One region of the Rhodopseudomonas palustris HaA2 genome, then DNA from elsewhere that is predicted to be linked to it. Evidence: riboswitches for the same ligand, from Rfam matches in the RefSeq annotation. Region 1 holds a riboswitch; each other region holds the start of a gene.
The links. A riboswitch is a leader RNA that binds a small molecule or an ion and turns the genes downstream of it on or off. The one in region 1 is predicted to bind cobalamin.
Positions count from the first base shown of each region.

Region 2: another riboswitch for cobalamin. It lies ahead of RPB_RS03770 (DUF1636 domain-containing protein); the one in region 1 lies ahead of RPB_RS16545 (cysteine-rich small domain-containing protein).
Region 3: another riboswitch for cobalamin. It lies ahead of RPB_RS23565 (TonB-dependent receptor); the one in region 1 lies ahead of RPB_RS16545 (cysteine-rich small domain-containing protein).
Region 4: another riboswitch for cobalamin. It lies ahead of RPB_RS00510 (TonB-dependent receptor); the one in region 1 lies ahead of RPB_RS16545 (cysteine-rich small domain-containing protein).

Region 1 is NC_007778.1:3,752,787-3,754,981, forward strand. It holds gene RPB_RS16540 (ABC transporter substrate-binding protein) at 1-816, shown strand, start outside; gene RPB_RS16545 (cysteine-rich small domain-containing protein) at 851-1,177, opposite strand; cobalamin riboswitch at 1,389-1,595, opposite strand; cobalamin riboswitch at 1,752-1,960, shown strand; gene cobT (nicotinate-nucleotide--dimethylbenzimidazole phosphoribosyltransferase) at 2,167-2,195, shown strand, end outside.
Region 2 is NC_007778.1:833,126-835,320, forward strand. It holds gene cobU (bifunctional adenosylcobinamide kinase/adenosylcobinamide-phosphate guanylyltransferase) at 1-388, opposite strand, end outside; gene RPB_RS03770 (DUF1636 domain-containing protein) at 385-903, opposite strand; cobalamin riboswitch at 945-1,164, opposite strand; gene cobT (nicotinate-nucleotide--dimethylbenzimidazole phosphoribosyltransferase) at 1,259-2,195, shown strand, end outside.
Region 3 is NC_007778.1:5,293,738-5,295,932, reverse strand. It holds gene RPB_RS23565 (TonB-dependent receptor) at 1-740, opposite strand, end outside; cobalamin riboswitch at 850-1,052, opposite strand; gene RPB_RS23560 (DUF938 domain-containing protein) at 1,186-1,869, shown strand; gene RPB_RS23555 (MFS transporter) at 1,987-2,195, shown strand, end outside.
Region 4 is NC_007778.1:110,919-113,113, forward strand. It holds gene RPB_RS00510 (TonB-dependent receptor) at 1-1,259, opposite strand, end outside; cobalamin riboswitch at 1,366-1,563, opposite strand; gene typA (translational GTPase TypA) at 2,097-2,195, shown strand, end outside.

The DNA.
Region 1 (2,195 bases):
AACACGTCGGTCGCCGGCGCCGCCCGGATCGCGTCGATCAACATGTGCACGGATCAGATTCTGATCGCGGTGGCCGATCCGACGCAGATCGTCGGCCTCGGCCCCTACGCCCGCGATCCGCATCTGTCATGGTCTGCGACGCAGGCGCGCGACTACCCGCAGCTGTCGGGTGAAGCCGAAGACCTGCTGCTGCTGGCGCCCGATCTGGTGCTCGCCGGCCGTTACGGCAAGGCGGCGACGCGCGAGCTGCTCCGGCACCAGGCAATCGCCGTCGAAGAGTTCGATGTCCCGAACAGCATCGACGATGTGAAGCAGCAGATCCGTCGTGTCGGCGACCTCACCGGCCACTCCGAACGCGCCGATGCGATCATCGACCGGATCGATCGATCGGTGGCCCGCACCCGCGCGGTCACGGCGCGGTGGCGCGACCGCATTCTTCCCGTATCGCGACGCGGATGGGTCGCGGGCAACGACGGCTTGCTCAGTTCGCTGCTGGAGGTCGCCGGTCTGTCCAACGCGGCGACGGAGATCGGCCTCACCCACGGCGGCTTCGCGTCGCTGGAGGCGATCGTCGCCTCCCGCCCGGATCTGCTGCTCGTCGCCGACGACAAGGCTTTCGCGGAAGATCAGGGCAAGGCGCTGCTGTTGCATCCCGCGATCCAGCAAGCCTATCCGCCGAGCCGTCGCCTGGTGTTTCCGGATCAGCTGACGATGTGCGGCGGGCCGATGCTACCCGCAGCACTCGATCAGCTCGCCGATTCGATCGAGCGGATTCACCGCGAGGATGGCGCATCCCTGCCGCGGCAGCGCCCCTGACCGGCGCCTTCGCGCGTCGCGCAGCAACCAAGCATCACTCCGAAGACGCTTCCTTGATGCGCTTCGGATCCTGATCGCCACCATCCCACAATTTCGGTTTTTCGAGCCAACGCTGGATGAAATTCCAGGAGCGGCGATAGCCGTTGTGCGGCAGCGTGCAGGCGCTGCAATCCTTGCGCTTCAGGCCGTTGCGATCGGTGAACACCTGGTACGGACCAGGGCACTCATAGGCGATCAGCGGGCAGTAGCAGAATAGGCAGTTGAACTCCCGCGCCACGCCGGGATGGCACGGCAGGAAGGGGCAGGCCTCGTTGGTGAAGCCCTTGAAGGCCTCGTTTGTCGTGGTGTCTTTGGGTTCCATGCCCACTCCATGGCGAAGCCATTAGCGGCCCCGCATTGGCGCACAGGCGTGCGTCGTGCGGCCCGCCCGATCAGGGTGGCGAGCAACGCGCGACAATGACCGCCCGCGACGCCGATCGATCTGGCGATATCAGCAATCTGCGCTGCGACGACGGCGAACTACGTCCGATTGATCATGGAATTCTCCGCTGTCGACCCACCCGTCGACATCAAGTGGACGATTGCCTGCGGCCGGTCTCCTGGCTCGCGGATATGGTCCGGATCGCCTTCCCGAGCGCAAAACGATCGCTCAGTGGCAGCTTGATCGCGGACGATCCGCCTACAGTTGCGGGGGCAGCCGCGGAATTGGCGAAAGCTCGCCGCACCGCATTCCCTGTTTCACCTCTCTTTCGAGAGGCACCGAAGGCATGGCAAACAGAGCACGCCTCGCATCCACGCGCAAGCGCGATGCGGTTTCGGGAGCGACTACCAACATGCGCGGTGACGTCCACCGCGCACGGCAGGGAGCATTTGCACCTTCGTCGTAGAGCCCGACTCTCGCCTCCTCTCATCTTGCGTCCGGCGGGTCGTCGTGCTCTTGTCGGATCGTCTACGGTGCCTCTCGCGAGAGAGGTGAAACAGGGAATGCGGTACGGCGCGAAAGCGCCAAAGCCGCGGCTGCCCCCGCAACTGTAAGCGGATCGTCGCCGATCACATGCGCCACTGAGTCCGCCAAGACGGCCTCGGGAAGGCGATCGGGACAACATCCGCGAGCCAGGAGACCGGCCGTAGATTCGTGCAATGCCATTCGACGGTGGGTCGAAGAAGGACGTTCAGATGCCGCATCAGCTTTCCACGTAGTTCTCACCGCATCGCAATCGGTTTCGCTTCGTCGTGCTGCCCGAGCTTGCTCGCAACGGCGCGAGGAGACGTCCGTCCGATCACCTCGACGCGTCCACCGCGCAGGCGGAGGCACGCGTGCGTCCGTTGCTATCAACCCATCGCGGTCTCATGCACGCTCCACGTTCCAGCCCGCCATT
Region 2 (2,195 bases), 2.4 Mb from region 1:
CGAGCCCGACCTCGTTGGAGACCAGCACGATCGGCGCGGCGGCGACGCCGAGAAAACGCGTCAGCCGCTTGGCCTCGACCTCGGGATCGCGGCCGGCTTCCATCAGGTTGAACAGCCACAGCGTCAGGCAGTCGACCAGCACGGCGCGGCCGCGGCCGGCCTCGCGGGTCAGCGCATCGACCAGCGCCAGCGGCTCCTCGATCGTGGTCCAGCCGTCACCGCGGCGAGAACGATGATGCGCGATGCGCTGGGTCATCTCGTCGTCGCTGCGGGTCGCGGTGGCGAGATAGATCTTCGAAAGGCTGCTGTCGGCGACCAGCTTTTCGCCGAACACCGATTTGCCGGAGCGCGCGCCGCCGAGCACCAGCGTGGAGAGGAGTGTGGTCATGACGGGGCGCGCCCGTCGGCGGGCGACCAGCGCAGCGGCGGCAGCCGCGCCACCATGCCCTTGCGCAGCACCTCGGCGCGCTGCCGCCACGGCACCAGGCCGAAATCGCTGTCCCGATAGGCGGCGGCGAAGGCGGCGACCGCCTCGGCGCCGCTGTCGGGCAAAAGATCGCCGAACAGGAAGCTGTAGCCGTCTGCGCTCGACACCGCGACGGTGGCCGGGCGCTTGCAGACGCCGAGGCACTGCACCGGCCGCACCTGCAGATCGGCGGCGGCGCCGAGCGCGGCCCGGATCGCGTCGAGCAGCGGCGCGCCGGCGTTGCCGCCGTCGGAAGCCTTGCAACTGGTGCAAACGCTGATCATCACCGGCCCGGTGGGGCAGGCCGGTGCGTCGGTTGGTTCAACGCCTTGCGCGGTGGTAGGTCTGTCGTCCGGGCTGAAATTCATGCCCTCGCTCTCGGCACGCCTTGCGGCTTCGAGCTTTGTCGGATCGCGCGGGGTGGCGAATGGCGCCACCGCCCTGCTTTCCGTCCGGTGCACCCCGCCCCGACGCCGCCAAAGCACAATTCGCGATGGCAGGTCTCCTGGCTCGCGAGTCGCTGCCCTTGTCGCCGCCTTCCCAGGAGTCCTTAGAGGAATCCCAGTGGCCGAGGCGCGGGCTCGTCGCTTACAGTTGCGGGGGCAGCACCGGGATTGAGATCGCTCAATGCAGAGCGTTCGCGCACCGGATTCCCTTTTCACCTTCCTCGCGGAAGGACCATCGCCGGCCACGCTAGCTGTGGCATCCGTCGCGGTCAACCACGCGAAGGTAATGTTGACGTGCGGCCCCGGGACGAGTCAGTTGCCCGGCGTCACGAAGCAGGGGACCCCGATGCAGACCGACACTCTCGTTGCCTGGCAGGCGCCGCCGATCATGCCGGTGGACCGCGCCCTGCGCGCCGCCCTGCGGGCGCGGGTCGACGGCAAGGCCAAGCCGCCGGGCTCGCTCGGCCGGATCGAGCATCTCGCGGTCGAACTCGGCGCGATGCGGCATCCGGCGCCGCCGCGCGGCGACAATGCGGTGCTGATGGTGTTCGCCGGCGATCACGGGCTGACCGAAGAGGGCGTCTCGCAATATCCGTCCGCCGTGACGGTGGCGATGGTGATGACCTATCTGGCCGGCCGGGCCTGCGCCAATGCGTTCGCCGCCGCGACCCATGTCGACGTCCGGGTGATCGACGCCGGCGTCGCGGCCGACCTGCCGGCGCACCCCGACCTGATCGACGCCAAGGTGCGCAAAGGCACCGGCAACGCGGCGTGCGAGCCGGCGATGACCATCGCACAGGCCGCGCTGGCGCTGGCCCGGGGCAGCGAGCTGGCAATCGCCGAGATCAAGGCCGGCGCCGACATCATCGCGCTCGGCGAGATGGGCATCGGCAACACCGCGTCGTCGTCGCTGCTGCTGCATCGGCTGGCGCCGGCGCCGCTCGATCATTGCATCGGCGTCGGCGCCGGACAGGACGCGCCCGGCCTGGCGAAGAAGCGCGCCGCGATCGAGAAGGCCGCCGCGCGCAGCGATGCGACCGCGCCGTTCGAGGTGCTGTGCGAATTCGGCGGGCTGGAAATCGCCATGATGGCCGGCGCCGTGCTCGGCGCGGCGTCGCAGCGCCGCCCGGTGATCATCGACGGCTTCATCGCCACCGCCGCGGCGCTGCTCGCGGTCCGGCTTGCGCCGGACGCGCGCGGCTATTGCGTGTTCGCGCATCGCTCTGCCGAGCGCGGCCACAGCCTCGCGCTCGAGGCGCTGCAGGCGTCGCCGCTGCTGGATC
Region 3 (2,195 bases), 1.5 Mb from region 1:
AAGGCGCTGAGATCCGGCGTGGCATAGCGCAGCTCGCCGATCGCGTTGTTCTGTTCCAGCGCGTTGTTGGCGCGATAGCCGTTGGAGCGCACGCCGTTGGCGAACACCGAGGTCGACCACGGCCCGGAATTGTACGCCGCGGAAATCGATGCCAGCCGCTGGTTGAACGAGCCGAAGCCGCCTTCGGCCCGGAACGTCGCGGGCGGTCCGCCGGCGCCGGTCTTGGTGACGATATTGATGACGCCGCCGACCGCATTGTCGCCGTACAGCACCGCGCCGCTGCTGCCGCGGGTGATCTCGATGCGCTCGATCGATTGCAGCGGGATGCTCGACAGGTCGACGCCCTGCAGATCGAGGTCGTTGAGGCGGCGGCCGTTGACCAGGAACAGTGTGTTCGAGGTCGCGGTGGCGCCGAAGCCGCGCAGATCGATCGACGAGCCGGTGCCGTTGACGCCGCCATACAGCGTCCTGGTCTGCACGCCGGGCGTCTGCGCGATGATCTCCTGCACGGTCTGCGCCGGCGAATGCGCGATGTCGTCGGCGGTGATCACCGTGCTCGAAGTGCCGACGATGCCCTCGTAGCTGCGGGTCGCGGTGACGTTGATGGCGGGCAGCGTATTGTCCTGCGCCGACGCCGGCGCGACGCTCGCGAACAGACTGGACGCCAGAATGGTGGATGTCAGCAGCGCGCGGCAGCGCGCGGAATGATGCCGGCAATCGGCATCGGAACGAGACGGCATGGATGAACCTCGGTCGACGTTTGTGGCACGTCACAGCGAACGAGGTTTCATCGACATGCCTGCGCATCCGATGAAGCCAATGCCTGCAATTCCCGACCGGCACTCTCGCGTGTGACCACGGATGACGGCAGGTCTCCTGGCTCGCGGGGTTACCTTCCGTCGCCTTCCCAGGACCGAGTTTCCCAGTGGCATTCCGACGAAAGTCGAACCGCTTACAGTTGCGGGAACAGCTGCGGAGTTGGGTTTCCGAAGGCACCCGCACCGCATTCCCTTTTGATCCTCCGGAGAGGAACCGTCGCCTACAACTAAAAGTGTCAGAATGCGCAAAGTCAATTCGCCCTTGGCGGCGTTGCGGGCCGGCTTGGTTTGTCGCCGCCGCTTTGTTTCGCTATGTGGCTTGGAAGTGACAACGCGGCTTGCGTCAGATCAACGAGGAGCGGGGCGGATGGCTGACTATGTGGTCGAGTTCGGCAAGGACGGTCGGCCGGTCGAGCCCGACGGCCGGCTCGACGCCGCCGCCTTTCATCGCAACCAGCAGGCGATCTGCGAGGTGCTGGGCCGGCTGCTGCACGGAACAACGGGCGACGTGCTCGAGGCCGGCAGCGGCACCGGCCAGCACGTCATCGCATTCGCCCGCGCGCATCCCGGGATCGTCTGGTGGCCGAGCGATTGTCATCCGCAGCATCTGATCAGCATTGCCGCCTGGCGCGCTTACGCGGGGCTCGACAATGTGCGGCCGCCGCTGCGGATCGATCTGTCCGATCCGGCCTGGTGCGCGGAGATGACCGACGGGCGCGGTCCGGGGCCGCTGGCGGCGGTGTTTTGCGCGAATGTCGTGCACATCGCGCCGTGGCCGGTCGCGGAGGGGCTGTTCGCCGGCGCCGCGCGCACGCTGCGGCCGGACGGGCGCTTGATCCTGTATGGGCCGTTCAAGCGCGACGGCCACCATACCGCGATCAGCAATGCGGTGTTCGACACCAGCCTGCGCGCTGCCAATGCCGAATGGGGCGTGCGCGACGTCGACGAATTGCAGCAGCTCGCGGCAGGGGGCGGCCTGTCTCTGGCCGAAATCGTCGAGATGCCGGCCAACAATCTCATCCTGTGCTTCTCCCGAAGCGGCGAAACCTGAATGCTTCGCATAGGTTAGGTCCGGCCGCGGCAGTTGATCGCGGGCCGCTGCGGCCTATGATGCGGCGCGATCCTGCGGCCCGGCCGCACACGAACCGGGTGAAGGGCGAAACGACCAATGGTTGACGCGACCGCGATCGATGGATTCGCTGACGATGCGCGCGCACGCTCGAACGTGATGCGGCTGGCGGCGGCGCAGGCGCTGACCGGCGCCAATGCGGCGGTGATCTTCGCCACCGGCTCGATCATCGGCGCGCAGCTCGCGCCCAGCGTGGCGCTCGCGACCGTGCCGATCTCGATGTATGTGGTCGGCCTCGCCGCCGGCAC
Region 4 (2,195 bases), 1.7 Mb from region 1:
AACCCGGCGACAAAGGTGTTTTCCAGTCCGAACAGATGGCCGCGCACCGTCGCATCCATGCGGTCGCCAATCTGCTGCTGGTCGTGGAAGATCTCCAGATAAGTGCTGCGGTCGACCTGGCGGGTGGTCGGGTTGAAGGCGTATTCCTCCGCGCTCTTCCAGTGCCTGCGGCTGTTCAGATAGTACAGCGCGTTGCGGACGGTGATGCTGTCGGTCACCTGCCACTCGGACTTCAACTGCGTCCAGCTGTCCTGATAGCGGATGCTGCTGTCGCCGACGTTGTAGTTCTTGAAACGCAGCGATTCGTCGAGCCGGCCATTGACCAGCGGCGTGCCGTAATACAGCGACGGGTGGCGGTCGCCATAGGCGGTGGACAGGGTCCAGGTCAGGTGGTCGGTCTGCTTCACCTTGACGGCGGCCGAGACGGCGATGTTCGAAGTCTTGTCGCGATCGACCCAACCGTCGGACATGTTGCCGGTGGCGGTGATGCGATAGGAGACATCCTTGTTGATCGGACCACCGGAGTCGACCGCGATCCGTCGCGTCAGATTGGTGTCGAGCGACACTTCGGCCTGGTTGCGCTGCACGTCGAGCGGCTGCTTGGTGATCACGTTGATGGCGCCGCCGATCGCGCCTTCGCCGTACATCACCGAGGCGGGGCCGCGTAGCACCTCGATGCGCTCGGCCGACCAGGTGTCGAACGGGAAGGTCACGGTGCCGGCGCCGACATACAGGCGGGTGCCGTCATACAGGGTCATCACCGAACCGGTGCCGCTGAAACCGCGGGTCGAGAACACCACGCCGCCATTGCCCGGCTCCGGTGTTGCCGTGATGCCTGTGGCGTTCTGAGTGACCGCGTCGAGCACATCGCGCTGGCCGCGCTCGGCGATGGTCTGTGCGGTGATGATGTCGACGGAGGCGGGGGTCTGCAGCGGCGTCAATCCGAGGCGGCTGGCGGTCGATGCCATCGTGCCGAGATTGAAGGTCGGCACGGCTGCGACGGCGGCTGACGGCGCGGCAGCAGGCGCGGCAGGCGGGCGTGACGCGGGCGCCGAGGCCCGGCGCGTCCGCGACGAGCCGGCCGCGGACGAAGCCGCGCGCGGCTTGGACGGCCGCGCGGTCTGGCCTTCGACCACGATCGGGTCGAGGCCGCGCGGCGCGGATTGGGCGTGGCCGGCAGCGGGCCACAGCAGAGCCGTCAGGGCGACGGAGGACAGCAGGCGACGGTTGCGCCCGGAAGCAGTCGGAGAGGGAGACATCGAGGGACTCGCGGTTAACGTGGCACGTCACCGCAAGCCAAGGCCTTGCCGCAGCCGGACGGCCGCAGTTCGACACTCACCAGGACACCCCGCCCGATGCGCTCGCGTGTGACCACGAACGACGGCAGGTCTCCTGGCTCGCGGGTCCGTGCCTTTCGCCGCCTTCCCAGGCACGAGGCCCAGTGGCGTGTGGCGAAAGGCTCGCCGCTCACAGTTGCGGGGGCAGCCGCGGAATCGGATCGCGCGCGACCCTCACCGCATTCCCTATTGATCCCTTGCGGGAACCGTCGGGCGCGACCGTACTGGAGCTCTCCGAATGCTGTCAACGAACCCGCCCGTTGTTTTCCCGTCCGCTAGTCCGACCGGGCTCGGAGGTCCGCCGACCGCGTCGCGGGATGGCGGGACCCTGACTGCGAGACGAGAAGTTCCGTATACGCAACGTTATAACATTACATATACTGTCCGCAAGCCTTCCCGTCTGAGATTGGCCGGTTCGTTTCGACCGCCAAGCTTCGGACACGTGGACGGTAATACGAGACTGCTGACCGTCCGGGCCCGCCATGCGAAACGGCGCGCCGGCCTCAGTCCGCGCAACCCCCGGACGCAGCTGATGAAAACAACAAATCCCCGATCGTCATTGTTTTTTCGCGATTTTTGGTTATATTGCGTCGCAACGCGTGCAAGTGCCCGGCCCTCATTCGGCCGGGCCTGTTTTTTGGAATTGCCCCGCGCGTTTCAGGCACAGGCAGATTGCGGCGCGCCATGAAGGCGCCCTCCGTGGCTTGTCTGCGATCGCGCTGAACCGGCACCCGGCCCGCAGGACCCGACAGAGAACCCATGACCCTTCGTAACATCGCCATTATCGCACACGTCGACCACGGCAAGACCACCCTCGTCGACAAGCTGCTGCAGCAGTCCGGCACCTATCGCGACAAC